2 regions of the Pseudomonas sp. S30_BP2TU TE3576 genome follow, and region 2 is predicted to be linked to the other one. Evidence: predicted binding sites of a transcription regulator. Region 2 holds the regulator's gene; the other holds the start of a gene.
The links. Region 2 encodes sigma-54, which starts transcription at its own class of promoters, with help from an activator protein. Its sites were predicted from a motif close to ANTGGCATNNANNTTGCTNT; they were not measured.

Region 1 (15,242 bases), 1.0 Mb from region 2:
CCACGGGCCGTATTACACGTTTTTGACGCTGCACCTTGAGCGACTGGGTTACAGCCGCGGTGTGATCGGCATGCTCTGGGCGGTCGGCGTGGTAGCCGAAGTCCTGATGTTTCTGGCCATGAGCCGGATCCTCGCGCGCGTCTCGCTGCGCCGGGTGCTGATGGCCAGTTTTCTGCTGGCGGCGCTGCGTTGGCTGTTACTGGGCACGCTCGCGGAATTTCTGTGGGTGCTGTTGTTTGCCCAGGTGTTGCACGCGGCAACGTTCGGCAGCTTTCACGCCGCTGCCATTCAATTCGTGCAACGTAGTTTCGGCGCGCGCCAGCAAGGCCAGGGTCAGGCGCTGTATGCCGCCCTGGCCGGCACCGGTGGCGCATTGGGCGCGTTGTACGCCGGTTACAGCTGGAACGCCCTTGGCGCCGCATTGACCTTTAGTATTGCCAGCCTCGCAGCCGTCGCGGCTGCCGTTATCATTGCCACATGTATGCAAGAGGACAGGCCATGAGCCTTACCCGTGAACACCTCGCCCAGGAAATCATCGACGCCGGGCGTTTTCTGTATGGCCGCGGTTGGTCGCCGGCCACCAGCAGCAATTATTCGACCCGCCTGTCGCCGACCGAAGCCTTGCTGACCGTGTCCGGCAAGCACAAGGGGCAACTCGGCATGGACGATGTGCTGGCCACCGACCTGTCGGGCAACAGCCTGGAACCGGGCAAGAAACCGTCCGCCGAAACCCTGCTGCACACCCAGCTTTACAGCTGGCGCCCTGAGATCGGTGCGGTGCTGCACACCCATTCGGTCAACGCCACGGTACTCTCGCGCCTGACGCAACAAGACTTCATCGAGTTCGAAGACTACGAACTGCAAAAAGCCTTCAGCGGTGTGACGACCCACGAATCCCGGGTGCGCGTGCCGATTTTCGACAACGACCAGGACATTGCGCGCCTGGCCGCCAAGGTGCAGCCTTGGCTCGACGCCCATCCCGATTGCGTCGGCTACCTGATCCGCGGCCATGGCCTCTATACCTGGGGCCGGCGCATGAGCGATGCCCTGCGGCAGATCGAGGCCTTTGAATTTTTGTTCGAGTGCGAGTTGAAGATGCGCTCGCTCTTGAACCTTAAAGCATGAACCGTTAAGGAGTTGCCCTGATGAGCAGCCTGTCCGTTTATCACGTCTCCAGCCCTGAAATTCCCAACAAGGTGCTGACCCATTTCGAAGACATCGCCTCGACCCTGGCCGAACAAGGCGTGCGCTTCGACCGTTGGCAGGCCGCCACCAAGCTCCAGCCGGGCGCCAGCCAGGATGAAGTGATTGCGGCCTATCAGGCGCAAATCGACCAACTGATGACCGAACGCGGTTACATCACCGTCGACGTGATCAGCCTCAACAGCGACCACCCGCAAAAAGCCGAATTGCGCGCCAAATTCCTCAATGAACACCGCCATGGCGAAGACGAAGTACGATTTTTCGTCGCCGGGCGCGGCCTGTTTACCCTGCACATCGACGATTACGTCTACGCGGTGCTCTGCGAGAAAAACGACCTGATCTCGGTGCCGGCGGGTACCAAACACTGGTTCGACATGGGCGAGCATCCGCACTTCATTGCGATCCGCCTGTTCAACAACCCGGAAGGCTGGGTGGCCAATTTCACCGGTGAAGACATCGCCAGCCAATTTCCGCGTCTTGAGGACTGAGTCGATGCCGATCAAAGCGATTCTCACCGATATTGAAGGCACCACCAGCGCGGTGAGTTTTGTGTTCGATGTGCTGTTTCCCTATGCCGCCAAACATCTGCCGGCGTTTGTTCGTCAGCAGGCCGAGCGTGCCGACGTGGCCGAACAACTGGCCGCCGTACGTCGCGACAGCAACGAGCCGAATGCCGATGTCGAACGGGTCATCGAGATCCTGTTGGGCTGGATTGCCGAAGACCGCAAGGCCACGCCGTTGAAAGCGTTGCAGGGAATGGTCTGGGAGCAGGGCTATCAGGCCGGGCAGTTGAAGGGCCACGTTTACCCGGACGCCGTTGAGGCGCTTAAAGACTGGCATCAGGCCGGTTATCAACTTTTTGTTTATTCGTCCGGCTCGATCCAGGCCCAGCGGCTGATCTTCGGTTGCTCCGAGGCGGGGGACCTGACACCGCTGTTCAGCGGTTATTTCGATACGACGTCAGGGCCTAAGCGCGAGGCGCAGTCCTACGCCAACATCACCCAGGCGATCAACATCGAGGCGGGGCAAATTCTGTTTCTGTCGGACATCGTCGAGGAACTCGACGCGGCGCGCTCGGCAGGAATGGCCACTTGCGGCCTGGCTCGCGAGGGCGGGGAACTGGCGGGGCACGTCACCGTGGACAGCTTTGCGCGGATAAATCCCGCTAATTTCTAAACGCCACAAACCCTGTGGGAGCGGGCTTGCTCGCGAAAGCGGTGTGTCATTCAACGTTGATGTTGACTGACACTCCCTCTTCGCGAGCAAGCCCGCTCCCACATTTTTTACAGCGAGTGATAGGTCGGCAGGGCAAACCGTTGCTGGCTTTGCAGCATGGAAATCTGCGGCAATTCACTGGCTTGTTCGGCGAGGTCGCGGCGAATCGCACTGATGACCCACGACAGTTGATCGCCATTGTGCAATTGCTGGTAGGAAATCGAGCGCTTGAACACTTTGCCTTCGCCGCCGTTCAGGGTCAGCAGGATCCCACCGTCAGGGCGCTCCTGGGTAGTGACTGCAAAGTTGCAGAATAAGGACGAAAATTTTTCCTGGATAAGGTTCATGTCGTTCAGCTCCGTGATGACTTGAATGGCAAGCATGGAGAGACTGTTGCAGCCTTTGTGCCATTCATTTCAGCTGAGTAATATTAAGTAAAATCAATATGTTACGGTTTTAAGTGATTTTTGCTTTCGTGCAATCTGCATGAATGGCCATCGTGCATCCTGCATTTTGCAGGTACGTCGGCGACTCGATGGAACCAATTGGCGTGGGTGAGATCACGATTTTTCACACCGTTGTTGCGGATCAAGATCGCGGATACAAAACATTTCAAAAACCGCGTGTACAGCTCAAGAACCGTTGACGTATTTTCGGATTCAGTCATCGCAGCCCGACAATAAAAAGATCGAACGGGAGCATCATGAGCCGCACGTCAAACGACACGATTACCTGGGGCATGATGCTCCGCAAGTTGCCTTCCATTGCCAAAGCCATCCCTCGGGTGGTGAAGGGCATGAAGGTCGCCAACGTCAAGGACCCGACCCAGGCGTGTGGTTTGGGCTGGAGTTTCGAGCAAGCCACCCTGCGCAACCCGGATGGCCCGGCGCTGTTGCAAGGCGAGGTAACGCTCAGTTATTGCGAGGTCAACCAATGGGCCAACCGCATCGCCCATCACTTGATCGGCCAAGGCATCGGCAAGGGTGATGTGGTGGCGGTCTTCATCGAGAACCGCCCCGAACTGCTGGTGACGATTCTGGCGGTGGCCAAGGTCGGCGCGATCAGCGCGTTGCTCAATACCTCACAGACCCGCGACACCCTGGTGCACAGTGTGAATCTGGTGGCGCCGGCGGCGATCATTGTCGGGGAGGAGTTGGTCCCGGCGTACCTGGCGGTTCGTGACCGGGTGTCGATCAAGGCCGAGCGGACCTGGTTCGTCGCCGATCAGGACACCTCTCGCCAACCGGGCATCGCACCTGAAGGTTTCATCAACCTGATGACCGTCAGTCTTGATGGCGCCAGTGACAACCCGGCCAGCAGCCAGCAGATTTTCTTCGACGATCCGTGCTTTTACATCTACACCTCGGGCACCACGGGGCTGCCCAAGGCGGGCGTGTTCAAGCACGGTCGCTGGATGCGCAGCTCCGCGAGTTTCGGCATGATCGCCCTGGACATGCGTGCGGACGATGTCGTTTATTGCACCTTGCCGCTGTACCACGCCACGGGGCTTTGCGTGTGCTGGGGTTCGGCCGTCAGTGGTGCCAGCGGGTTCGCCATCCGCCGCAAGTTCAGCGCCAGTCAATTCTGGAACGACGTGCGCAAGTACCGGGCGACCACCATCGGTTATGTCGGCGAACTGTGCCGCTACCTGGTCGATCAACCACCCAGCGCCGACGACAACCGGCACGACGTGAAGAAGATGATCGGCAACGGCTTGCGTCCCGGCGCCTGGAACGAGTTCAAGACCCGCTTTGCGGTGAGTCACATTTGCGAGCTGTACGCCGCCAGCGACGGCAACATCGGTTTCACCAACATTCTGAACTTCGACAACACCATCGGTTTTTCCCTGATGCGCTGGGAGCTGGTCGCATACGACCACGACAGCGGTGCACCGATTCGTGATGCCAAGGGCCTGATGCGCAAGGTCGCCAAGGGCGAGCAGGGGTTGTTGCTGGCGAAAATCGACGACAAGGCGCCGCTGGATGGCTACACCGATCCGCAGAAAACCGCCAGGGTCGTGCTCCACGATGTGTTCGAGAAGGGCGACCGCTACTTCAACACCGGTGACCTGTTGCGCAACATCGGCTTTGGGCATGCGCAGTTTGTCGACCGCCTGGGTGACACCTACCGCTGGAAGGGCGAAAACGTCTCGACCACGGAGGTGGAAAACATCCTCCTGCAACATCCGCATATTTCCGAAGCCGTCGCCTATGGCGTGGAAATCCACAACACCAATGGCCGGGCCGGGATGGCGGCGATTACCCCCGCCGAATCCCTGGCGACCCTGGACTTCAGCGAACTGCTGGCCTTTGCCCGCCAGCAAATGCCGGCCTATGCGGTGCCGTTGTTTCTGCGGGTGAAAGTGAAAATGGAAACCACCGGGACTTTCAAATATCAGAAGACCCGACTCAAGGACGAGGCCTTCGATCCGGGTAAAACCGGTGATGACCCGATCTATGCCTGGTTGCCGGGGACCCAGACCTACGTGCAGGTCACGGAGCAGTTGTTGTCTGACATTCACGGCGGCAAGTACCGCTATTGAATCTGGCTATGGCGGTCCATGAGAAAAAACAAGTGACAGTGCCGGGAGTGCTCGGGAAACTGTCGGCTTTTACGAATGACAGAAATTGGAGTGCCCAATGTCAGACAAAAGCCGCCAGATGACCCCCGAAGAAGCCGCCGAATTCACCGAACAGGTATTCAACAAGGCTCGGGAGGGTGATGCGGCGATGATGGCTGCGCTGTTGACCAAGGGTTTGCCGCCGAACCTGCGTAACCACAAGGGCGATACGTTGCTGATGCTGGCCGCGTATCACGGTCATGTAGACACGGTTAAAGTGCTGCTGGAGCACAAGGCCGACCCGGAGATCCGCAACGACAATGGCCAGAGCCCGATTGCCGGGGCCGCCTTCAAGGGCGACCTGGCGGTGATCAAGGCCTTGGTCGACGGCGGTGCACAGGTTGAAGGCTCGTCCTTCGATGGCCGCACGGCGCTGATGATGGCGGCAATGTTCAACCGCGTCGAAGTGGTCGACTACCTGATCAGCAAGGGTGCTGACCCGAAAGCCAAGGACGCCAATGGCATCACCGCGCTGGAAGCGGCTAAAACCATGGGCGCTGCCGATACGGTTGCGCAGCTGGAAAAACTGCTGGGCTGACGCTGAACCCTATGGCTACGGGGCTTTTGTGGCGAGGGGGCTTGCCCCCGTTCGGCTGCGTAGCAGTCGCAAATCCATTCAGCTCGGTCTGTCTGACAAATCACATCGTCTGAATTTGGGGCCGCTTCGCGACCCAACGGGGGCAAGCCCCCTCGCCACAAGGTCCGCAGCGTCTGCTTTATGCGCTATCCTTCGCGCCCTCAAAATTCCTCTCGCTACAGGATCCGCCCCATGAAAGCCGCACTCGTCGAACTTATCAGCAAAATCAGCTCCGGGTGCATGGGCGAAGACGAAATTCTCAAGGTCGCAGACGAAGCGGCCCAGGCCTACGCCGATCCGGATACCTTTCTGGCCGCCAACCCGGACATCAACTACGACGACAGCTTCCCGATCCCGCTGGGTGAGTGGGTGGTGGTCGGCAGCCTGCCGGAAACGGTGCTGTTCCAGGCTGACACCTACATGGATCTGTTCGCCCGGATCGTCGCTTCGTTTGGCCCGGGAGTGGAGTTCAATCTCAAACCCAAGCAACTGGCCAAGACCGAAGCCCTGACCGCGCTCAACCGCATCCAGGTGCAGATGAGCAGCCTGAACAAGGAAAACGGTGGCTATACGCTGATGAACTTCAGCCAGTTGCTCGATGACGAGTTGCAGGTGGTACTGGTCTACGGCAACGACGTGCCACGGGTGCTGGAATTGTGCGCCGAAGTTGGCATCGCAGCCGCGCCGTCCCTGGAAGCCCTGAAAGTGGCCATCCACGTCTGATAGCCAGACACTGTCAATAAAAGGGAACCCTCGCGACGACCGTCTATCCTAAGAGGGCATATCACTCTTCAGGAGCGTCACCATGGGTTCCACGTTCAACAGCCTGGTTGCCTTGATCATTTTTGCTCTGGATATCTGGGCCATCGTCAACGTGTTCAAAAGTAGCGCCGAGACCGGGATGAAAATCCTTTGGGTGTTGTTGATTGCGCTATTGCCAGTGCTGGGACTGATTATCTGGGCCATCGCCGGGCCGCGGGGCAATGTCCGGATCTGAACAAACGACACCGAACCTGTGGGAGCGGGCTTGCTCGCGAAAGCGGTGAATCAGTCAACATTGATAGCGACTGACACTACGCCTTCGCGAGCAAGCCCGCTCCCACATTCGACCTGTCATCTTCCGCGACGTAGAATGCGCGCCTTTCCCGGTCATTCGAGACGAACGAATGGCCATCATGGGCGGGTAACCGTCCGTTGCCACCCGCATTCATCGGAGCACTTCCCATGAGCAACACCCCGACCAGCGACTACCTGGAAACCCTCTACGAAGGCTACGGCCAGCGTTTTCGCATGGAAAAACTGCTGCACGAAGTGCGCACCGAACACCAGCACCTGGTGATCTTCGAAAACCCGCGCATGGGCCGGGTCATGGCACTGGATGGCGTAATCCAGACCACCGAAGCCGACGAATTCATCTACCACGAAATGCTCACCCACGTGCCGATCCTCGCCCATGGCACCGCCAAGCGCGTGTTGATCATCGGCGGCGGCGATGGCGGCATGTTGCGTGAAGTGGCCAAGCACCGCAGTGTCGAACACATCACCATGGTCGAGATCGACGGCACCGTGGTCGACATGTGCAAGGAATTCCTGCCGAATCACTCCAAGGGTGCATTCGATGATCCGCGCCTGAACCTGGTGATCGACGACGGCATGCGTTTCGTCGCCACCACCACTGAAAAATTCGACGTGATCATTTCCGACTCCACTGACCCGATCGGGCCGGGCGAAGTGCTGTTCTCGGAAAACTTCTACCAGGCCTGCCGCCGCTGCCTGAACGAAGGCGGCATCCTGGTGACCCAGAACGGCACGCCGTTCATGCAGATCGAAGAAGTGAAGACTACCGCTGGTCGCCTGCGCAGCCTGTTCCCGGACTGGCACTTCTACCAGGCCGCCGTGCCGACCTACATCGGCGGCTCGATGACCTTCGCCTGGGGCGCCACTAATACCGCTTATCGCAAGTTGTCCCGCGAAACCCTGCAACAGCGTTTCACGGGCAGCGGCATCGTCACTCGCTACTACAATCCTGAAATTCACATCGGCGCCTTCGCCCTGCCGCAGTACGTGTTGCAGGCAGTGAACAAGCCAAGCAACGACTGATCTTGTGGGAGCGGGCTTGCTCGCGAAGAGGGTGTGTCAGTTGACAGAGTTGCTGGCTGACACACCCTCTTCGCGAGCAAGCCCGCTCCCACACTGAATTGCGGCGGAACAATCGGCCAGCTAACAAGGTCGAGATAGAGGTAAACCCATCCATGGGTTTTATCGAGGAGGCTGCAATGCAAAAGTGGAAGGTCACTTTCGTGGATGATCATGGCGAAACCGTCGACGAGGTCTTTGAGTGCATCGAGCGCCCGGACTACGAGCGTGCCGCCAGGCTCATCAAGGCCCGGTTTCTTCCTGTCGTCGCCGAACTGGATCTGAACGATCTGGAGGGGCGGACCGCCGATGCGTGCGTCAAAGAACTCAAGTTCCAGAACAGCATTCAAATCCTCGATATTTCTCCAATCTGAACGACACCTGTCGCATTCACATCCAGACCTTGGCAGAGGCTCTATCTTGAGGCTACTCTGCAAGCGAGATCAGCGATTGAATCGCTAAGGTCTGGTCTTGTCAGCTCCATGCTTGTTTCCCGCCGGCTCATTGGTTGCCGTCGCTCGCGCTGTTCGGTTGCGGGTGAGGGAGTACGGAAAGTCTATCCATCGTTTTGAGGAGGACGTTTCATGAGCACAGCCTATCAAGAAGACATCAGCAGCAGCGTGCTGCGCCGCATGAAAGAAGGCGGTTTTGACTTTTCACGGTTTCATCCCATCGAGTTCTACGCCATTTTCCCGGACGAGGAGCGGGCACGCAGGGCGGCAGGTCATTTCCACCGTGGTGAATCCCTGAATGCGCAAATCAGTGTGCGCGACGATGGCGCCTGGGCGCTGGAGTTGAGCAAAGTCATGTATGCCACCTACGACGACATCGGCGACTTCGAACAGGGTTTCGAAGCGGTAGTCGAGCCGCTGGGCGGCATTATCGAAGGCTGGGGTGTGAAACAGGAGGTACGAGGGCGACTCGCATAACCTTATGAACAGTGACAACCGGCAATGACGGCTGACCTTCGGGTTGGCCGTTTTCATTTTGGGGCATTGAACATCAGCAAAAAAAGCCGCCTGGGCAGGCGGCTAAAAGGGAAGTTCGGTGAGCTTTTCAGCGAATGCCTGGATTATCCGCAACCGTTACCGGGCAGTGAAATCAACTCTGGCTATGCTGGTGATAGGCGATAACCACGCCTTGCAATGAAGCGGGGGCGATCAGATTGGAGCATTTGCCGCACAGGAATGGTGCGGTACATACGCATTAATTATCCAACTGATTGATATCAAAGCATTTATGCCGCTGGCACGGGCCTTGCGAAGGTCTGGACGTCCGAGTGACAAGGAGTACGGCATGAACCGCACCTATTTTGATGAGATGTACGATGCCGGCGGCCAGGTCCGCCCGCATTATCGGGAGTTTGCCCGTTGGCTGGCCGAGACGCCTGATGAGCTTCTGGCACAACGGCGACGCGAGGCCGATCTGTTGTTTCATCGCGCCGGGATTACCTTCACGCTTTACGGGGACGAGCAGGGCACAGAGCGCCTGATTCCCTTCGACACCATCCCCCGCAGCATCCCCGCCAGCGAATGGCGGATTGTCGAGCGCGGTTGCATCCAGCGGGTCAAGGCGTTGAACATGTTCCTCGCCGACCTCTATCACGAGCAGCGCATTATCAAGGCCGGGATCATTCCGGCCGAGCAGGTGCTGGCCAACGAGCAGTACCAGTTGGCAATGCAGGGGCTGGACCTGCACCGCGATATTTATTCGCACATCTCCGGCGTCGACCTGGTGCGCGACGGCGACGGCACCTACTACGTGCTCGAAGACAATCTGCGAACACCGAGCGGCGTCAGCTACATGCTCGAAGACCGCAAGATGATGATGCGCCTGTTCCCCGAACTGTTCGCGGCGCAACGCATCGCCCCTATCGACCATTATCCGAACCTGCTGCTCGACACCCTGAAAAGCTCAAGCCCCATCGATAACCCGAGCGTGGTGGTGCTGACGCCGGGGCGCTTCAACAGTGCGTTCTTCGAGCATGCGTTCCTGGCGCGGGAAATGGGCGTGGAACTGGTGGAGGGCGCTGACCTGTTCGTGCGTGACGACAAGGTCTACATGCGCACCACCGACGGGCCGAAAGCGGTCGACGTGATTTATCGTCGCCTCGATGACGCCTTCCTCGATCCGCTGGCCTTCAATCCGGAATCGATGCTCGGCGTGCCTGGGCTGCTGTCGTCCTACCGTTCCGGCAACGTGGTGCTGGCCAATGCCATCGGCACCGGGGTGGCGGACGACAAGTCGGTGTATCCGTTTGTTACCGACATGATCCGTTTCTACCTGGATGAAGAACCGATCCTGAAGAACGTGCCGACCTGGCAATGCCGTAATCCATCTGAACTGTCCCATGTGCTGGCCAATCTCCCAGAACTGGTGGTCAAGGAAACCCAAGGCTCTGGCGGGTACGGAATGCTGGTGGGGCCGGCGGCGACGGCGGCGGAAATCGAAGCCTTCCGTGCGCGCATCATCGCCAAGCCCCACGCGTACATCGCGCAACCGACGCTGTCGCTGTCGACCTGTCCGACCTTTGTCGAAAACGGCATCGCGCCACGCCACATCGACTTGCGGCCGTTTGTCTTGTCGGGTCGCGAAACCCGGGTCGTGCCCGGCGGTTTGACCCGTGTCGCCCTGCGCGAAGGCTCCCTGGTGGTCAACTCCTCCCAGGGTGGCGGAACCAAGGACACCTGGGTGGTCGAGGATTAAAGGAAGCCTGCCATGTTAAGTAGAACTGCCTCGGATTTGTATTGGATGTCGCGTTACCTGGAGCGGGCGGAAAACCTCGCACGGATGCTCGACATCAGTTATTCGCTGTCGCTGATGCCGCAGGACGGTCGTGGCGACGGTTTGCACGAACTGGCCATGCCGCTGTTGATCACCGGCACCTTGGACGATTACCTGGAGCGCCATGGCGAACTGCATGCCGAACGGCTGCTGCATTTCTTCGCTCTGGATGCGGCCAACCCGGCGAGCATCTACAGCTGCCTCGGTGCCGCACGGGCCAGCGCCCATGCGGTGCGTGGGCGCATCACCGCCGACATGTGGGAAAACATCAACGCCACCTGGCTGGAAATTCGCGGTATCGCCGAACAGGGACTCAGTCGCTACGGTATGAGCCGTTTCTGCGAGTGGATCAAGGAACGTTCCCACCTGTTCCGGGGTGCGTCCTACGGCACCATCATGCGTAACGATGCGTTTCGCTTCATTCGTCTGGGGACCTTTATCGAACGGGCGGACAACACCTTGCGCCTGCTCGATGCCCGCTACGAAATGGCTGGCGATCAGGCCGCAGCGGTCAGCGATGGCACTGCCCATGCGTATTACCAATGGAGCGCGTTGCTGCGGGCGTTGTCGTCGTTCGAGGCGTACACGGAAATCTACCGCGACGCCCCCGGCGCCCGGCATGTCGCCGAATTGCTGTTGCTGCGTGCCGATGTGCCGCGATCCCTGCGCGCCTGCACCGAAGAAATCGACCTGATCCTCGCGCAATTGCCGGGGGCCAACGGTCGTCCTGCACAGCGCCTGGCGGCAGAAATGGACGCACGCCTGCGCTACACCGGCATCCATGAAATTCTCGAAGAAGGCCTGCACGCCTGGCTGACCGAGTTCATCCCGCTGGTGCGCCAGTTGGGTAACGCGATTCACAGTTCTTATCTGGAGGCCGCATGAGACTTTCCATTAGCCACGAGACCACCTATCACTACGAAGACCAGGTGCGGGCGAGCATCCAGTACCTGCGACTGACTCCCCACGACAGCGAGCGCCAGCACGTGCTCAGTTGGCAGCTCGACCTGCCGCGCCCGGTGCGCGCGCAACTCGATCCGTTCGGCAATATTCTGCATGTGCTGACCATGGATGAGCCCCACGAGGCGATCATCATCGGCGCCCGTGGCCAGGTCGATATCGATGAATGGCGTGAGGCCGAACACGAGAGCCAGTCGGCACTGCCGTTTCTGCGTTTCACCCGTTTGACTGAAGCTGACGCCGCCCTGCGTGCGTTCGCCGAGAAGGAATGCAAGCAACGCCGCGATCGCACGGCACTGATCGATCTGATGCATGGGCTCAACCAGCATATGACCTACACGCCGGGCTCTACGGAAGTCGACACCAGCGCGGCCAAGGCGTTTGCCGGGCGTTCCGGCGTGTGTCAGGACCACACCCATGCGTTTCTTGCCTGCACCCGCAGCCTGGGCATTCCGGCTCGATATGTGTCGGGGTATCTGTACAGCGAAAACAGCGAACACCTGGCCAGTCATGCCTGGGCTGAAGCCTGGCTGGATGATGCCTGGTACAGCTTCGACGTGACCAATGAACTGGCCCGGCCGGAACGCCATCTGAAACTGGCGGTGGGCCTGGATTATCTGGATGCCTGCCCGGTACGGGGTATGCGCCGGGGCGGCGGGTGTGAGCAGATGCATGCCAAGGTGCTGGTGTCACCGACACCCGCTCCGGTGATTTCGGTGCAGCAGCAATAATCAGAGGCCTGCAAAATCCCGTGGGAGCGAGCTTGCTCGCGATGGCGACCTTTCAGTCGATACTACCGTGACTGACACACCGCTATCGCGAGCAAGCTCGCTCCCACAGGGATCATGTCAGTGCTAGTGCTGAATCTTACGCCCAACCATATGCTTCAAATACCCCACCAACATCCCCAGATCCCCATCCGGCAATACCTCGGCCGAGAACCCGGGCATCTTCGCCTGTGGCCACTGGCGCAAGCTCTGTGGGTCGCGAATGTAGCGCTTGAGGAAGTCCGCGCCGAAGTACTCGGTCGGGTTGTACGGAATATTCAGGTCCGGCCCGAACTGCGCGTCCCCGGCACCATTGAGTCGATGACACGCCAGGCAGTTCTTCTGGAACAACGCAAAACCCTTGTTCACCGGATCATCCGCCTTCAGGGCCGGATCGGGCAGCAGGGCGGGAAAACGCTCGGCCACGGGCGCCAGGCGTTTGATGCTCGCCACCTGGAACGGCCATTGTTCGGGGCTGATATTGCCAGCCTGCGGATTGGCCCAGACCAGATAGAACGGCCCGGCGCCCGGCTTGCCTTCTGCTAGCGGTGGCCACGGTTTGGCCGGGTCTTCAATCGCCAGCCAGGCCCGGGCACCCTGGGTATTGAGCAGCGGCGCCGCGGCCATTTCGGCGGCAAAGCCATCCAGGGCCACGGCTTGCAGGTGGTCGTCGGGCTTGATGCCGGTCAGCAGTGCGGACAGTGGCACTGCGCGGTAACTCATGTCCCGTTTGTAGGAAACGTCGTTGTTGATGTCGATGGTCTGGACTTGAGGATGCTTGAGCAGTTCCTCGGTCTGCCAGGTGCGACTGTTCGCGCCCAGCTCCAGGTTCAGCTGTGCGGCATACAGGGGCGAGCCGAACAGCAGGGCCCCGAGCAGAATGAGCATTTTCAAGTGATCGCCGTCCATGTCGTGCAAGTGCCGCAAAGATTGGCACAGCCACGCTGGCCCGGGTAGCGGGCCAGTCACATTTTGATAGTGGCAATTCAAAAACCGTGACGCCGTATCTTTTAGACGCGACTAGCCGATCACCTTGGTCAGGTTCGGCAATATCAACAACAGCGTGGTGGCGAAAAGGATGAGTCCGGCTTGACGTACTTTCGATTGTTTGAACATGGCTTGACCGCCTTTTTTGTTATTTCCTGATGCCTGCCTGCATATCTCCATGATGGCAGCGCGTTGCACTTCCTGTAGTGACGAGCGCCTCGGCAAAACCCGACGACAACTTCGTACAAGTTCACCTTAGAGGCCGCGCAGCGCTTGGTTTAGATCCATTTCGTATGGTGTTGTTACGATTTGCTTTAAAAAAGGAATGAGGCCTATTGCCAGCTTCTTTGGCGCCCGTTGGCTAGACAGCTTGGTGTCCTGAATCGGTTAATCCGGTAGCTGACTACCGTCCGTCTGAGCGTCAGCGTCAACGTCTGTGAGCGCTGCGGTCATTGAATCAAACGTGAGTCGGGCCAAGAGTGAGCACTCGGTATTTACCCACCTGCACTGCGGTTCGAGGACGTCATGACCCAAGCATTGATTTTCGACGCGTTACGCACGCCCCGTGGCAAAGGCAAGGCCGATGGCGCCTTGCACAGCGTCAAACCGGTGAACCTGGTGGCCGGTTTGCTCACCGCACTGCAACAGCGCACGGCTCTGGACACCAGCCAGGTCGATGACGTGGTGCTCGGCTGCGTGACGCCGATTGGCGATCAAGGCTCCGACATCGCCAAAACCGCTGCTCAGGTGGCCGATTGGGATGTCAGTGTGGCGGGGGTACAGATCAACCGTTTCTGTGCTTCGGGGCTGGAAGCGGTCAACCTCGGCGCGATGAAAGTGCGCTCCGGTTTTGAAGACCTGGTGGTGGTCGGCGGTGTCGAGTCGATGTCCCGGGTGCCGATGGGCAGCGATGGCGGGGCCTGGGCGCTGGACCCGGAAACCAACCTGCACAGTCACTTCACGCCACAGGGCGTGGGCGCCGACCTGATCGCCACCCTTGAAGGCTTCAGCCGTCAGGATGTCGATGCCTACGCGCTGCATTCCCAGCAAAAGGCTGCGCGGGCCCGGGCCGACGGTTCGTTCAGCAAGTCGCTGGTGCCGGTGCAGGACCAGAACGGCATCATCCTGCTCGATCACGATGAGTTCATCCGCGCCGATTCGACCCTGGAAGGCCTGGGCAAACTCAAGCCGAGTTTCGAGATGATGGGGCAGATGGGGTTCGATGCCACCGCGCTGCGGGTCTACAGCCATGTCGAGCGGATCAATCATGTGCACACCCCCGGCAACAGCTCCGGGATTGTCGATGGCGCGGCGCTGATGCTCATCGGCTCCGAAGCCAAGGGCCGGGCGCTGGGCTTGCAGCCACGGGCGCGGATCGTCGCCACGGCGGTCACCAGCACCGATCCGACCATCATGCTCACCGGCCCCGCCCCCGCGACCCGCAAGGCACTGGCCAAGGCCGGGCTGCGGGTCGAGGACATCGATCTGTTCGAGGTCAACGAGGCGTTCGCTTCGGTGGTATTGAAATTCATCAAGGACATGGCCGTCGATCCGGACAAGGTCAATGTCAATGGCGGCTCAATCGCCATGGGCCATCCGCTGGGTGCCACCGGGTGCGCCATTCTCGGCACACTGCTGGATGAACTGGAAGCCCGACGCCTGCGTTATGGCCTCGCGACCCTGTGTGTCGGCGGCGGCATGGGCATTGCCACCATCATCGAACGCCTCTGAGCCCGGACTTCAAGGAATCTCGTTATGAACGAAGCCATTCGTTACGAAAAAGGCCAGGACCAAATCGTCGTCCTGACCATCGACTTGCCGGGCCAGAGCGCCAACACCATGAACGCGGTGTACCGCGAGGCCATGGCTGACTGCGTTGCGCGGCTGGTGGCCGACAAGGACAACATCGCCGGAGTGATCATCACCTCGGCCAAGAAGACTTTCTTCGCTGGCGGCGACCTCAATGAACTGATCAAGGTCGACAAGCCCCAGG
Region 2 (15,242 bases):
TCTACGACACGGTCAAGAAGCTCGCCAGCGCCGGTCGCGCCACGGGCAGCAAGGTCACCGAGTCGCGCCCGCGCATCGACATGGTGATCCAGCCGAAAAAGAAAACCGACGAGCAAAAGGCCCAGTAATGGCAACTCTGAAAGCTCAGCATCTGGCCAAGAGCTACAAGAGCCGCCAGGTCGTGCGCGATGTCAGCCTATCCATCGACAGCGGTCAGATCGTCGGCCTGCTTGGCCCCAACGGTGCCGGCAAAACCACTTGCTTCTACATGATCGTCGGCCTGGTACAGGCCGACCAGGGCCGCGTCCTGATCGACGACCTCGACGTCAGCCACCAGCCGATGCACGGCCGCGCAAAGGCCGGTATCGGCTACTTGCCGCAAGAAGCATCGATCTTTCGCAAACTGTCGGTAGCCGACAACATTATGGCCATCCTCGAGACCCGCAAGGAACTCGACAAGGCTGGTCGTCGAAAGGAACTGGAAAGCCTGCTGCAGGAATTCCACATCAGCCACATCCGCGACAACCTCGGCATGAGCCTGTCCGGCGGTGAGCGCCGTCGCGTGGAAATCGCCCGCGCCCTGGCCACCAATCCGAAATTCATCCTCCTCGACGAACCCTTCGCCGGCGTGGACCCGATTTCGGTCGGCGACATCAAACAGATTATTTACCACCTCAAGGCCAAAGGCATTGGCGTGCTGATCACGGACCACAACGTTCGTGAAACCCTGGATATCTGCGAAACGGCCTATATCGTCAACGACGGCCAGTTGATCGCCGAAGGTGACGCTGAAACCATCCTGGCCAACAACCTGGTCAAGGAAGTGTACCTTGGCCATGAGTTCCGCCTGTAAGCGCTGAAGCAGTCATGGCGAATGCCAGACCGCAGTAACAATAAAAATCAACAGGTTTTTATTGTTACTGCGCTCTAGGCAAACACTTCAGTTTCGGGCATATAATTTGCTTATGTTTGGCGCCCCGGCGCCCTGTAGTGGATGGCGCATGTGCGCCGGCGAATTAAGGTGTTAAGCCCCTGCCATGAAACCATCGCTAGTCTTGAGAATGGGCCAGCAGCTGACGATGACACCGCAGCTGCAACAGGCCATCCGCCTGCTCCAATTGTCGACCCTGGACCTGCAACAGGAAATCCAGGAGGCCCTGGAGTCCAATCCGATGCTCGAACGCCAGGAAGAAGGCGACGACTTCGACAATTCCGACCCCTTGGCCGACAACACCGAACAAAAGCCCAACACCGACATTCAGGAACCCTCCTACCAGGAAAGCGCCCCGACGGTTGACAGCCTCGATGAGGGCGACTGGAACGAGCGCATCCCCAACGAACTCCCCGTCGACACCGCGTGGGAAGACGTTTACCAGACCAGCGCCAGCAGCCTGCCCAGCAATGATGATGACGAGTGGGACTTCACCACCCGCACCTCGGCCGGCGAAAGCCTGCAAAGCCACTTGCTGTGGCAACTGAACCTGGCCCCGATGTCCGACACCGATCGTCTGATCGCCGTGACCCTGATCGACTGCATCAACAATCAGGGCTATCTGGATGAAACCCTCGAGGAGATCCTCGAAGCCTTCGATCCGGAACTGGACATAGAACTGGACGAAATCGAAGCTGTCCTGCATCGCATCCAGCAATTCGAGCCCGCCGGCATCGGCGCCCGCAATCTGGGCGAATGCCTGCTGCTGCAACTGCGCCAGCTGCCTGCCAAAACCCCTTGGCTGGCCGAGGCCAAGCGCCTGGTCACCGACTACATCGACCTGCTTGGCAGCCGCGACTACAGCCAGTTGATGCGCCGCATGAAGCTCAAGGAAGATGAACTGCGCCAGGTCATCGAGCTGGTCCAGAGCCTCAACCCACGCCCAGGCTCGCAGATCGAGTCCACTGAAGCCGAGTACGTCGTTCCTGACGTTATCGTGCGCAAGGACAACGAGCGCTGGCTGGTGGAGCTGAATCAGGAATCGGTGCCACGGCTAAGGGTCAACGCCCAGTACGCCGGTTTTGTGCGCCGCGCCGACACCAGTGCCGATAACACCTTCATGCGCAATCAGTTGCAGGAGGCCCGCTGGTTCATCAAGAGCCTGCAAAGCCGTAATGAAACCCTGATGAAAGTGGCCACCCAGATCGTCGAGCATCAGCGCGGGTTCCTCGAATATGGCGACGAAGCCATGAAGCCGCTGGTCCTGCATGACATCGCCGAAGCAGTCGGCATGCATGAGTCGACGATTTCACGGGTGACCACCCAGAAGTTCATGCACACCCCCCGGGGCATTTATGAACTGAAATACTTTTTCTCCAGTCATGTAAGCACCTCCGAAGGCGGTGAATGCTCGTCCACGGCGATCCGCGCGATCATCAAAAAACTGGTTGCCGCGGAAAATCAGAAAAAGCCGTTGAGTGACAGCAAGATCGCTGGTTTACTGGAGGCACAAGGCATTCAGGTGGCCCGCCGTACCGTCGCCAAGTACCGCGAATCCCTCGGGATCGCGCCTTCGAGTGAACGCAAGCGGTTGATGTAGGGCCACGCCACAGCGTTCCAGTGGTAGATCATCTGATCTACCGCTTTATGCACTGGCAACGAAGGAGAAGCTGTATGCAAGTCAACATCAGTGGACACCAACTGGAAGTGACCGAACCTCTTCGCACCTACATCGGCGAAAAACTCGAACGACTGGAGCGACATTTCGACAAGATCACTAATGTGCAGGTCACGATGACCGTCGAAAAACTGAAGCAGAAAATCGAAGCCACGCTGCATATTCCCGGGAATGAAGTGGTCGCAAACGCGGAACATACCGATATGTACGCCGCGATCGACGCACTCACCGACAAGCTGGATAAACAACTCAAAAAGCATAAGGAAAAGACCCAGAGCCTCCTTCAGGGCGCAACCGGTCGTTAACACTCCCTACCCATGATCCGACTTGAAAGTATCCTGACCCCCGGCCGTTCCCTGGTGAACGTGCCGGGCGGCAGTAAAAAGAAAGCTCTCGAACAAATTGCCAATCTGATCGCCCGCGAAGTGCCGGCTCTGGAGATGCAAGATGTCTTCGAGGCACTGATTGCCCGTGAAAAACTCGGTTCCACCGGTTTTGGCAACGGCATCGCTATTCCACATTGCCGTCTCAAGGGCTGTGTTTCGCCCATCAGTGCATTGATGCACCTGGACGCCCCTATCGATTTCGACGCCATCGATGGCGCGCCGGTTGACCTGCTGTTCGTACTGCTGGTCCCGGAAGCCGCTACCGATGCGCACCTTGAACTGCTGCGACAGATCGCCAGCATGCTCGACCGCAAGGATGTACGCGAAAAGCTGCGTCATGCTGCAAGCAACGAAGCCCTGTATCAGGTAGTCCTGGATGAGCAAAACGGTCAGTAATCATGCGCTTGATCATCGTCAGTGGCCGTTCCGGCTCAGGTAAAAGTACCGCCCTCAATGTTCTTGAGGACAACGGCTACTACTGCATCGACAACCTGCCTGCCGGTCTGTTGCCGGAGCTGGCCGAACGCGCCTTGATTCATACCGAGCTGTTACAACCGCTGGTCGCCGTTTCCATTGACGCCCGCAACCTGCCCAGTCACCTGTCACGCTTCCCCGAGCTGCTCGAAGAAGTCCGCAGCCGCCACATCCAGTGCGATGTCCTGTATCTGGACGCTGACGAAGAAACCCTGCTCAAGCGCTTCTCGGAAACCCGCCGACGGCACCCCCTGACAAACGCCAACCGCTCGCTGGCCGAAGCCATCAGCGTTGAGAGCGTCCTGCTCGGGCCGATTGCCGACCTCGCCGACCTCAAGATCAACACCACCAGCCTGAACCTGTATCAACTGCGCGACGCCATCAAACTGCGCCTGTTGAATCAGCCCGAGCCGGGCACCGCGTTCCTGGTGGAGTCCTTCGGGTTCAAGCGTGGCATGCCGGTGGACGCCGACCTGGTGTTCGATGTGCGTTGCCTGCCCAACCCTTACTGGAAACCGGAATTGCGCGAACAGTCCGGGCTCGATCAACCGGTTGCCGAATACCTGGCGGCACAGCCGGATGTGGAAGAGATGTTCCAGGACATTTCCACATACCTGCTAAAGTGGCTGCCTCGTTTTGCCGCCAGCAACCGCGCCTACGTCACCATTGCCATTGGGTGCACAGGCGGACATCACCGCTCCGTCTACCTGACCGAGCGTTTGGGGCAGGCGCTGCAAAAAACCCTGAAGAACGTCCAGGTTCGCCACCGCGACCTCAGCTAAAGGATTCACATCGCGATGCCTGCTCGGGAAATCGAAATCATCAACAAGCTGGGGCTGCATGCCCGGGCGTCTGCAAAATTCGTCGGGGTCGCCGGCCAGTTCAAGGACTGCACGATCAGGGTAGGACGCACACCTGAATCCACAGTCGACGGCAAAAGCATCATGGCCATGATGATGCTCGCTGCCGGTAAGGGCACCAAAATCCATCTGAGCACAGAAGGCGAGCAGGAACAGGAAGCGATGGACGCGCTGGTGGCCCTGATCAATAACTACTTCGACGAAGGCGAATAAACGTCGTCCAGTAACGGCAAGCCGTGCTCCTGCAGGCCCCATTCAAGTCGCAAAAAAAGGCGTACCACCCGATGGGTGGCACGCCTTTTTTGTTTAGCGCAAAGCTTAGCTACCCGCCACCGTCATCCGCTCGATCAGTACCGAGCCCGTGCGAATGTTGCTACGCAGCTCCAGGTCATTACCCACGGCGACGATCTGTTTGAACATGTCGCGCATGTTGCCAGCGATGGTCACTTCCTGGACCGCGAACTGGATTTCGCCGTTCTCGACCCAGTAACCCGCCGCACCCCTGGAATAATCACCGGTGACCATGTTCAGCCCCTGGCCCATCAACTCGGTGACCAACAGCCCGCGCCCCATGCGTCGCAGCAAGGCCGCCTGGTCTTCATCGCCATGGGTGACGAACAGGTTGTGCACGCCGCCGGCGTTGGCCGTGCTTGGCATTCCGAGCTTGCGGCCAGAGTAGGTGCCGAGGATGTACGACACCAACTCGCCTTTTTCGACGAACGGTTTGGCGTAGGTGGCCAAACCATCACCATCGAACGCCGCACTGCCCATCGCACGCATCAAGTGTGGGCGCTCGTCGATGGTCAGCCACTCCGGAAACAGCTTCTGCCCCAGCGTGCCTTCAAGGAACGATGACTTGCGGTACAGGCTGCCGCCGGAAATCGCCGACAGGAAACTGCCGAACAGCCCCCCTGCCAACTCTGCGGAAAACAGCACCGGCACCTCGCAAGTCGGCACCGGACGCGCGCCCAGACGGCTCGCCGCCCGTTGCGCAGCGCGCTGGCCAATGCTGACCGGATCGGCCAGCAGATTGCCCTGGCGGTTCACGTCGTACCAGTAATCGCGCTGCATCTGGCCGTCCGCTTCGGCGATCATCACGCAGCTCAAGCTGTGGCGAGTCGATGCGTAGCCGCCAATGAAGCCGTGGCTGTTGCCATAAACGCGGCAGCCCTGATGGGTGCTGAGGGTGGTGCCATCGGCGTTCTTGATCCGGCTGTCGGCGGCAAACGCCGCGGCTTCACAGGCCAGGGCCTGCTCGATGGCTTGCTCCGGAGTGATGTCCCATTCGTGGAACAGGTCGAAATCCTGGATATCCCGTGCCATCAACGCGGCATCCGCCAGGCCCGAGGCCTCATCTTCCGAGGTGTGCTTGGCGATGGCCAGTGCAGCGGCAACCGTTTCGCGAATCGCCTCCGGACCGCTGGCCGACGTGCTGGCCGAGCCTTTGCGCTGGCCGACGTACAAGGTGATGCCAAAACCCTGGTCGCGGTTGAATTCGACTGTTTCGACTTCACGCTGGCGCACCGTAGTCGACAAGCCCTGCTCCAGTGACACCGCCACTTCACAGGCGCTGGCCCCCTGGCGCCTGGCTTCAGCGATGATCTGCTCGACTTGTTCCTGCAGTGCCGGCAACGCTTGTGGGCCGACGCTTTCAACTGCACTCATGCTGTTCTCCACTCAAATTCTGCTTTCGGTAACGGTCATCGAGCGACCGGGCCGGACAAGTGGCCCCCGACTGGTTATCATGGCGGCGTTTCTTTGCGGACTGCCACCATGGTTGATTCTTACGACGACTCCCTCGATACGGGAGAAAAAAGCAAATCCCAGGTCAAACGCGAGCTGCATGCTCTGGTTGACCTCGGCGAGCGCCTTACAACGCTCAAGCCTGACTTGCTCAACAAACTGCCATTGACCGACGGATTGCGCCGGGCCCTGGCCGATGCGCCCAAGCACACCGCGAACATCGCGCGTAAACGGCACCTTCAGTTCATCGGCAAACTGATGCGCGATCAGGACACTGACGCGATTCTGGTTCTGCTCGATCAACTCGATGCCTCCACTCGCCAGTACAACGAACGCTTCCATAACCTGGAACGCTGGCGCGATCGTCTGATTGCCGGCGACGACGCCGTACTGGAGAAATTCGTCGTCGAATATCCCGACGCGGATCGCCAGCAACTACGCTCCCTGATCCGTCAGGCCCAGCATGAGGTTGCGCAAAACAAGCCTCCTGCTTCCAGCCGTAAAATCTTCAAGTACATCCGTGAGCTGGACGAGACTCAACGCGGACTGCGTTGAATCTCGAATCGGGTGAGTCGCGACGCGACTCACCCGAAGCTCGTTCCATCAAGCGCCCGTGCCACCCACGGTGATCGCATCAATCTTCAGCGTTGGCTGGCCGACACCCACCGGCACCGACTGCCCATCCTTGCCACACGTGCCCACGCCGCTGTCCAGCGACAGATCATTACCCACCATCGACACTTTGCTCATGGCTTCCGGTCCGTTGCCGATCAGGGTTGCGCCTTTGACCGGAGCGGTGATCTTGCCGTCCTCGATCAGGTACGCCTCGCTGGTGGAGAACACGAACTTGCCGCTGGTGATGTCCACCTGACCGCCGCCGAGGTTGGCGCAATAGATGCCGCGTTTCACCGAAGCGATGATTTCTTCCGGATCGCTTTCACCGGCGAGCATGTAGGTATTGGTCATGCGCGGCATCGGCAGGTGCGCGTAGGATTCGCGACGGCCGTTACCGGTGCGCGCCACGCCCATCAGGCGGGCGTTGAGTTTGTCCTGCATGTAGCCTTTGAGTACGCCGTTTTCGATCAGCGTGGTGCACTCGGTTGGCGTGCCTTCGTCATCGACGCTCAACGAGCCACGGCGGCCGGCCAGGGTGCCATCATCGACAATGGTGCACAGCCTGGACGCAACCATCTCGCCCATGCGCCCGCTATAAGCCGAGCTGCCCTTGCGGTTGAAGTCGCCTTCCAGACCATGACCGACAGCTTCGTGCAGCAGCACGCCCGACCAGCCGGAGCCGAGTACCACCGGCAACGTGCCGGCCGGTGCCGGTATCGCTTCAAGGTTGACCAGTGCCTGACGCAACGCTTCGCGGGCATAGCCCATGGCGCGGTCTTCGCCGAGGAAATAGCGGTAATCGGTCCGACCGCCACCACCATGACCGCCGCGCTCGCGGCGACCGTTCTGCTCGACGATCACACTGACGTTGAAACGTACCAGCGGCCGCACATCCGCCGCCAGGCCGCCATCGGTGGAAGCCACCAGAATCCGCTCCCAGACACCGGCCATGCTCACGGTGACCTGCTGGATACGTGGGTCCAGGGCGCGGGTTGCGGCATCGACTCGCTTGAGCAAATCGACTTTCTCGGCACGGGTCAGCACTTCCAGCGGATTGTCCGGCGCATACAGCTGCGCGACATCCTGACGGGTAAATGCCTGTACGGTGCCGTGCTGCCCGGCCCGGGAAATCGAACGGGCAGCACGTGCCGCCGCGCCCAGGGCTTCCAGGGTGATGGCATTGCTGTAGGCAAAACCGGTTTTTTCGCCCGATTGCGCACGCACGCCCACGCCTTGGTCAAGGTTGAAGCTGCCTTCCTTGACGATGCCATCTTCCAGCGCCCAGGACTCGGAGATCTGCCCCTGGAAATACAGGTCGGCCGCATCGATGCCCGGGCCGGCCAGATCGCCGAGCACGCCTTGCAGGCTCTCGATCGTGACGCCACCGGGCGCCAGCAGGTGTTCACTGACTGAGGACAACAACTCGCTCATATGCTTTACGCCTTAAATTCGTCGTTCTGATGCAGGTCGCTGGGCGCCCTGCGAGAAAAAGCGCCGGTGACTGGACACCGGCATCCGCGCCCGGATGGACGCCTGTTCGCTGCTGTCGCGTTCGGCCAGCAGCACGGCCTCGCCTTGATCCTGTTGCGCCAGCACACGCCCCCACGGGTCGACGATGGCGGCATGTCCAAAGGTTTCCCTTGGCCCCGGATGCGTCCCGCCCTGGGCAGCCGCGAGTACGTAACATTGGGTCTCGATGGCCCGCGCACGAATCAGCACATCCCAATGCGCCGCGCCGGTCACCGCCGTGAACGCCGAGGGGGCGGTAATCAGTTCCGCGCCGGCAGCTCGCAGTTCACTGTACAGCTCGGGAAAGCGCAGGTCATAGCAGACCGTCAGGCCAACCCGGCCGACGGGGGTGTCCGCCACGACCACCTCGCTGCCATAAGCATAGTCATCGGATTCACGATAACGGCCACGATTGTCCGCCACGTCCACGTCGAACAGGTGCAGCTTGTCGTAACGCGCCACCGTTTCACCCTGGTCATCGACCAGCAACGAACAGGCATGCGCTTTCTTCGTCGGTTGATCCACCGGCGGCAACGGCAATGTGCCGGCCACAATCCATAACTTGAGGTCGCGTGCGGTCTGTTTCAACCAGGGCAGGATCGGGCCGTCGCCCAGCGCTTCGGCGCGCCCGATGTCGGCAATGTCGCGCCGGCCCATGGCGGCGAAATTTTCCGGCAGTACCGCCAGTTTCGCGCCGCCGGCAGCCGCTTGTTCGAGCAGTCGACGGGCCTGGGCCAGATTGGCCAGCACATTGCTCTGGCTGACCATTTGAATCACCGCTACAGACATGGCGCACTCCTGGAATCGTATGCGGCCATGCTACTCCATAGGCTTGCCGAGTGCCTTTTCAAAAAGGACCTCAAAAAGCCTTGTCGAAGGTGATTTTCGGTTCTTTCCACGGCCCCTGAACGGTGTACTTCACGCTGGCGAAACGGGCGACACGGTCACCGATCAGCTTGTCGATCAGGAACAGCGCCCCGCCGACTGCCGGTGCACCGACGATCAGCGCGGCAATCGGCAAGTTATTGGTCACCGGCAAGGTCACCAACAGTTTCGCATCGATCTGATCGGCGACCAGGTTCAAGGTGCCGTCGAGTTCAATGGTGCTCGAAGGGCCTGTCAGCCGGATCGGCTCACGGGTGACATACACGCCATTGGTCCCCACCAGCAGCCCCTTGACCCGGTCATAACTCAGGCCCTTGCCGAACAGGTCGGAAAAGTCCAGGCGCAGGCGCCGGCCGATGGAGTTGAAGTTGAGTAAACCAAATACCCGCAACGCCTGGGCACTGCCCTCGACCTCGACGAACTGGCCCTGATTGAGCGTCGCATCAAGCGAGCCGGAGAAGCGTTTGGTTGCCACCCAGGCCGGCGAGCCTGGCCAGTTGCCATCGACATCCATGTAAAAGTCCTTGCTGGTGACGCTCGGTGCATACCCCCAGTTCTTGAGCACATCGGCGAGGTTCTTGCCGCTGACGCGTCCCTTGTACCAGCTTGAACTGGCGCCGGGCACGCCTTCCCAACCACCGCTGCCCACCAACAGAATGCCCTTGAGACCCAGGTCCAGCGAGTTGAACACGATGCCCTTGGGCGTCGGACGAATCTTCAGCGACCAGCCCCCCACCAGATCCTGGCCCTGGAATAGCTGATTGATGGTGATGTCCATTGCAGGGATTTTCGTCGGGTCCACCGAGGCCAGCGGATCCGGTGAGTTTTCATCGGCCAGCACGGTCGGGTCCGGTGCCGGCAGGCGCACGGTTTGCAGATTGATCGTGATCGGCGCCCCTTTCGCATCGGGAAGGCTGGCGTTGCCCTTGATCTGCTGGCTGTCGAGTTGCAGCGCCCAGGCGGAAGGGTTGCGCGCCAGCAGAATTGAGGCCTGATCGAGCGTGGTGCCGATACCGCTGAGCTTGCCCACCTTGAAATCCGCACCACTGAGCAATTGCCTGGCGCTGCCTCCGGGGTCCTGCCCGGCGTATTTATCCACCAGATCCTTCCACGGACCAACGTCCAGCTCCGACAGCACGCCCCGTATCCGCAGACCTTTGGTGCCAGGCAACACGGCCTCGCCGCCACCGAGGAACAAGTCCCCGCGACCGTCGGCGAAATTGCTGGCCGGGGCCGCAAACGTGAAACTCGCCAGGTCCCCGTAATTGGCCCAATAGCGCCGTTCGTCGCCCTGCAAGGTCATGCGGAACCTCGTGTCGCGCCCGGTCTCGGCGGTCATGCCGAACGGTGCAGGTAAATCGACGGCCACGCCCTTGAGGTTGGAATTGACCGTCAATTGGCTGTCGGCGCCGTTCAGGGTCAGTTGCAGTTGATAGGGGATCACGCCACTCACCGGCAGAGGCTGGGTCACCTTCAGCCAGTCGGTCAGTTTCTTGACCTCGACCTGGCCCGACGCGCTGACCCGGGTATTGAGTTTGCCTGCACCGCCATCGGCAAAAATCTGCGCGGTAACCGGCTTGTCGAATGCCCGTGCGCTAATGTTCTGCCCGCTCAGGCCTTTGGCACTGTCGAAACGGAAATCACCTTTGAGCTGAGTCAACTCCAGCACAGGCTCCGCCAGCTTCAAGCGCGCCTTGGCGGTCTTGAAGTCGACGAGGATCTTCGGTTCCTCGTCTTTTGCCAACGGAATATCCAGCTTCAACTTGCCTTGCAGGTCACCCTCGCCTTCCCAGCCGGCGAAGGTAGCTGCGGTGCCGATCGGTGCTTCCTGAAGGATTTTCAGGCCATCGCCCAAACCACCGGCAAATCCGCCATCGAGGAACAAATGAACGTTCTGCCCCGCAGGCACATGGGGAATGTCGACGTAGATATCGCTGACCTGCGTATCGAGCAACTGGCCCTTGCTGGCCAGAATCCGCACCCCGCTGTCCTCGACAAACACATCACCGCTGACCTTGCTGACATGGGGCCATCCCGGCTGGAATGCCAGTTCGGCATCGTGGACCTTGAAGTACAGGCTGATGCTGCGATCGACGTCCGCGGCACCGTGGCTGAGCGACCCTTGATACTGGAAGAAGCCTTGATCCACCGCGCCCTTGAGAATCGCCGTGCGCAGCCATTCATCCAGCGCCGGGCTGAGGACTGCCGGCAGGTACTTGGCGGTGTAGCGACCGTCACCGTCCACCAGGCCAACCCGCAGGTCCATGTAGTCTTCCTGGGTGTGATCGAAATGCAGGCGAATCAGGAAGTCGCCGGCAATCTTGCCTTCCTCGCCCAGTACCTTCAGGTACGGCGCGATCAGGGTGAAACCTTCTTTATCGAGTTTCCAGGTCAGCCGCGCATTGGCTTGGATGTACTGCCACGGCTTGGCGAAAATCGGGTCCAGGTGCAGCATGAAATCCTTACTGTCCATGCGCAGTTCACCGTGCCCCAGGTCACCGCTGATGCTGCCGCTGACATTTCGCGCCGCCGGCGCACCGTGATAGGCGTCGAAGCCCACCTGGTCGAGGTTGGCGGCAAAGCCAAACTTGCTGTCATCGGTGGCATTGGGGCGGAAGTCGACCAGCACGTTGCGCAGGCCACCCGTGACTTTCAGCCGCTCGACGACCTTGGCAAAGCCTTCCGGCAAAGGTGCCAGGGCATTAAGCAGCGGCGTGAGCGGGGTCAGGTCGACGCGGTCGGCCTGTAGATGCCAAAGTTCTTCGGTCTTGTCGGTGGCGGCGCTTTGCTTGAGCTGCAAATGCGTTTCCCAGCGGGTGTCGCCGAGGTTCATTGCCAGGGAATCCAGGGTCACCAGCATGCCTTCGGCACTGCGCTGGAAGTAACCGTTGAGCGCCAGGTTGTTGATCTGGATCGGCTGGCGGTCGACGTAGGCGCCCTTGAGTTGTGGCGCGTTCAAGCGCACTGCCGCGCTTTGCAAGGTGCCTTTGCCCCAGGTCGCCCACAGCTCGCCGCCGGCCTTGATCTCGGAGAATTTCCATTGCTGGCTGACGCGCTCGGGCAACCACTTCGACCAGTCGCTTTGCGGCAGGCTTAGATAGACTTCAGCTTCACCGTCCTTCCATTCGCTGGCACGAATGCGCGTACGCAGGCTCATGGCCACCGGTTGCCCGTCAGGCAGGGTCAGCCGCGCGTCGAGCCGCTGCTGCGACGCCCCGGTTTTCAGATTCAGACCGACATAAGTCAGCGTCAGCGGCGACTTTGCAAACGGCTGCAAGGTCACCTGGCTGTCGAGCACCGACAGTTGCTGGATCATTTGCATACGATTGAGCAACTGTTGCGGATCGGCGGGTTGATCCTGTTGCACTGGCAAACCTTCCAGAGCCCATTGACCGTCGTCACCCTCCTTGACGCTGATCTTCAGGCCGCTGACTTCCAGATGCGCGATGCGTACCTGACGTGCCAGCAGGCTGGCCCAAAGGTCCGGCACCGCGCGCACCTGATCCAGATGCAAGGCATTGGCGCCCTCGCCGACCGTCACGTCGCGAGCCATCAATATGGGGGCAAATCCACTCCAGTTACCTTCGAGCTCGCCGATCTGCAACGGCATGCCCAAGGCATCGCTGGCTTGGGTTTCGACGTCGGCACGATACTCGGCCACCAGCGGTGTCAGCTCCCGGCCAAGGCTGACGTATAGCGCCATCAACACCAAAACCAACGCGCACAGGCCCAGACCCCAGCGGATCAGTGCGGCCAAAATGCGTGTCAGACGGTCCATGTCAGGTGGCCCCCATGGCAAAAGTTTTGCAAAAAGCTGAGGCCAGCCGTTCAGGAAAAGTTAAAACGCAGCGATTCAGAGCAACACCACGTCGTATTGTTCCTGGGAATACATGGTTTCTACCTGGAAGCGGATGGTGCGTCCGATAAACCCTTCCAGCTCGGCGACGTTGCCCGACTCTTCGTCAAGCAGACGGTCCACCACTTTCTGGTTTGCCAATACACGATAGCCTTCCGCCTGATAGGCGCGAGCCTCACGCAGGATTTCACGGAAGATTTCGTAGCAAACGGTTTCCGGGGTCTTGAGCTTGCCGCGGCCCTGACAGGCATTGCACGGCTCGCACAACACTTGCTCAAGGCTTTCGCGGGTGCGCTTGCGGGTCATTTGCACCAGGCCCAGCTCGGTGATACCGATGATGTTGGTCTTGGCATGATCGCGCTCCAGTTGCTTTTCGAGCGTGCGCAGCACCTGGCGCTGGTGCTCTTCATCTTCCATGTCGATGAAATCGATGATGATGATTCCGCCGAGGTTGCGCAGGCGCAATTGGCGGGCGATGGCCGTCGCGGCTTCGAGGTTGGTCTTGAAGATGGTTTCTTCGAGGTTGCGATGGCCGACGAACGCCCCGGTGTTGACGTCGATGGTGCTCATGGCTTCCGCCGGGTCGACCACCAGATAACCGCCGGACTTGAGCGGGACCTTGCGTTCGAGGGCCTTCTGGATTTCGTCTTCGACGCCATACAGGTCGAAAATCGGCCGCTCGCCCGGATAATGTTCCAGGCGGTCGGCAATCTCGGGCATCAATTCGGCAACGAATTGCGTGGTTTTCTGGAAGGTTTCCCGGGAGTCGATGCGGATCTTCTCGATCTTCGGGCTCACCAGGTCACGCAGTGTGCGCAGCGCCAAACCGAGGTCTTCATAGATCACGCTGGGCGCGCTGATGGTTTTGATCTGGGCGCTGATCTGATCCCAGAGCCGGCGCAGGTAGCGGATGTCCATGAGGATTTCATCGGCGCCGGCGCCTTCGGCTGCCGTGCGCAGAATAAAACCGCCGGCTTCCTTGATTCCTTCTGTGGCCACGCAATCAGTGACCACTTGCTTGAGGCGCTCGCGCTCGGCTTCGTCTTCGATCTTCAGGGAAATGCCGACATGGGCCGTGCGTGGCATGTACACCAGATAACGCGAAGGGATCGACAACTGGGTGGTCAGGCGCGCGCCTTTGGAACCGATCGGGTCCTTGGTCACCTGCACCACCAGGCTCTGGCCTTCGTGCACCAGCGCACTGATGCTCTCGACCGCCGGGCCTTCGCGCAGGGAAATTTCCGAAGCATGAATGAATGCGGCACGATCAAGGCCGATGTCGACGAATGCTGCCTGCATCCCCGGCAATACCCGCACGACTTTACCTTTATAGATGTTGCCGACGATCCCGCGCTTTTGCGTGCGCTCGACATGGACCTCTTGCAGGACACCGTTTTCGACCACCGCCACGCGCGACTCCATCGGCGTGATGTTGATCAGGATCTCTTCACTCATGGCAGGGTCTCGTTCAGGCATGTTCACGATAATGGCCGCATCTGTTCAGAACGTTGCTTAGTGTGCGTTCCGGGTTTGCCAACAGGGTATGCCGAAATGGCCGAGCAGTTCCGCAGTTTCGCAAAGCGGTAGTCCCACCACCGCCGAATAACTTCCATCAAGCTCGGCGACAAACACCGCACCCAGTCCTTGAATGCCATAACCACCCGCCTTGTCCTTTGGCTCGCCGCTGGCCCAGTAGGCCGCTGTTTCATCACGACTGATGTCACGAAAACGCACCCGACTGGTGACAACCCGGGACTCGCAACGTTCGCCATCGAGCACCGCAATCGCGGTCAGGACCTCATGCTCACACCCTGACAACATCATCAGCATGGCGCACGCATCCGCTTGATCAACCGGTTTGCCGAGAATTTTTCCGTCGAATACCACGGCGGTATCAGCGCCGAGCACACAGAACGGGCCATCGGATACGACAGCGTCGCGCCCGGCCTCGGCCTTGCCGCGCGCCAGACGCTCGACATAGGCCGATGGGGATTCTTGAGCTAAAGGAGTTTCATCGATCTGCGCACTGACGGCGCAGAACGGTACGCCGATCTGCGTGAGCAATTCACGTCGACGCGGTGAACCAGAGGCAAGATAAAGCTGTTTCATCAAGACATCTCCCTGTCCAGGTGCGGGCAAATGCCTGACCGAATCAATTGATTTTGTAGCGCCGACGCAACCCGCGCAAACCGAAACTGATCCAGGGCCAGAGCAATGCACTGACCAGTGCCGGCAGCACCAGCGCCAGGGTTGGCTGACGATTGCCGGTCAGGGCACTGAGCCACAACTGAACCAGTTGGGCGAG

Region 1: a site for sigma-54 is predicted at 8,996-9,015, ahead of ABIA48_RS05875 (circularly permuted type 2 ATP-grasp protein). Genes of this name have one in related genera too.

The regions. Positions count from the first base shown of each region.
Region 1 covers NZ_JBNDLK010000001.1:1,303,601-1,318,842, reverse strand. The annotation lists gene ABIA48_RS05935 (MFS transporter) at 1-502, shown strand, start outside; gene ABIA48_RS05930 (methylthioribulose 1-phosphate dehydratase) at 499-1,125, shown strand; gene ABIA48_RS05925 (1,2-dihydroxy-3-keto-5-methylthiopentene dioxygenase) at 1,146-1,691, shown strand; gene mtnC (acireductone synthase) at 1,696-2,379, shown strand; gene ABIA48_RS05915 (DUF3509 domain-containing protein) at 2,487-2,765, opposite strand; gene ABIA48_RS05910 (long-chain-acyl-CoA synthetase) at 3,122-4,960, shown strand; gene ABIA48_RS05905 (ankyrin repeat domain-containing protein) at 5,058-5,576, shown strand; gene ABIA48_RS05900 (hypothetical protein) at 5,808-6,338, shown strand; gene ABIA48_RS05895 (PLD nuclease N-terminal domain-containing protein) at 6,421-6,612, shown strand; gene speE (polyamine aminopropyltransferase) at 6,840-7,715, shown strand; gene ABIA48_RS05885 (hypothetical protein) at 7,892-8,125, shown strand; gene ABIA48_RS05880 (ribonuclease E inhibitor RraB) at 8,336-8,680, shown strand; gene ABIA48_RS05875 (circularly permuted type 2 ATP-grasp protein) at 9,048-10,457, shown strand; gene ABIA48_RS05870 (alpha-E domain-containing protein) at 10,470-11,420, shown strand; gene ABIA48_RS05865 (transglutaminase family protein) at 11,417-12,226, shown strand; gene ABIA48_RS05860 (c-type cytochrome) at 12,350-13,171, opposite strand; gene ABIA48_RS05855 (acetyl-CoA C-acetyltransferase) at 13,775-14,980, shown strand; gene ABIA48_RS05850 (3-hydroxyacyl-CoA dehydrogenase NAD-binding domain-containing protein) at 15,005-15,242, shown strand, end outside.
Region 2 covers NZ_JBNDLK010000001.1:2,325,052-2,340,293, forward strand. The annotation lists gene lptA (lipopolysaccharide transport periplasmic protein LptA) at 1-128, shown strand, start outside; gene lptB (LPS export ABC transporter ATP-binding protein) at 128-853, shown strand; gene ABIA48_RS10605 (RNA polymerase factor sigma-54) at 1,038-2,531, shown strand; gene hpf (ribosome hibernation-promoting factor, HPF/YfiA family) at 2,606-2,914, shown strand; gene ptsN (PTS IIA-like nitrogen regulatory protein PtsN) at 2,927-3,391, shown strand; gene rapZ (RNase adapter RapZ) at 3,394-4,251, shown strand; gene ABIA48_RS10625 (HPr family phosphocarrier protein) at 4,267-4,542, shown strand; gene pmbA (metalloprotease PmbA) at 4,648-5,994, opposite strand; gene yjgA (ribosome biogenesis factor YjgA) at 6,103-6,627, shown strand; gene tldD (metalloprotease TldD) at 6,676-8,118, opposite strand; gene ABIA48_RS10645 (carbon-nitrogen hydrolase family protein) at 8,131-8,985, opposite strand; gene ABIA48_RS10650 (YhdP family protein) at 9,056-12,859, opposite strand; gene rng (ribonuclease G) at 12,935-14,392, opposite strand; gene ABIA48_RS10660 (Maf family protein) at 14,450-15,046, opposite strand; gene mreD (rod shape-determining protein MreD) at 15,090-15,242, opposite strand, start outside.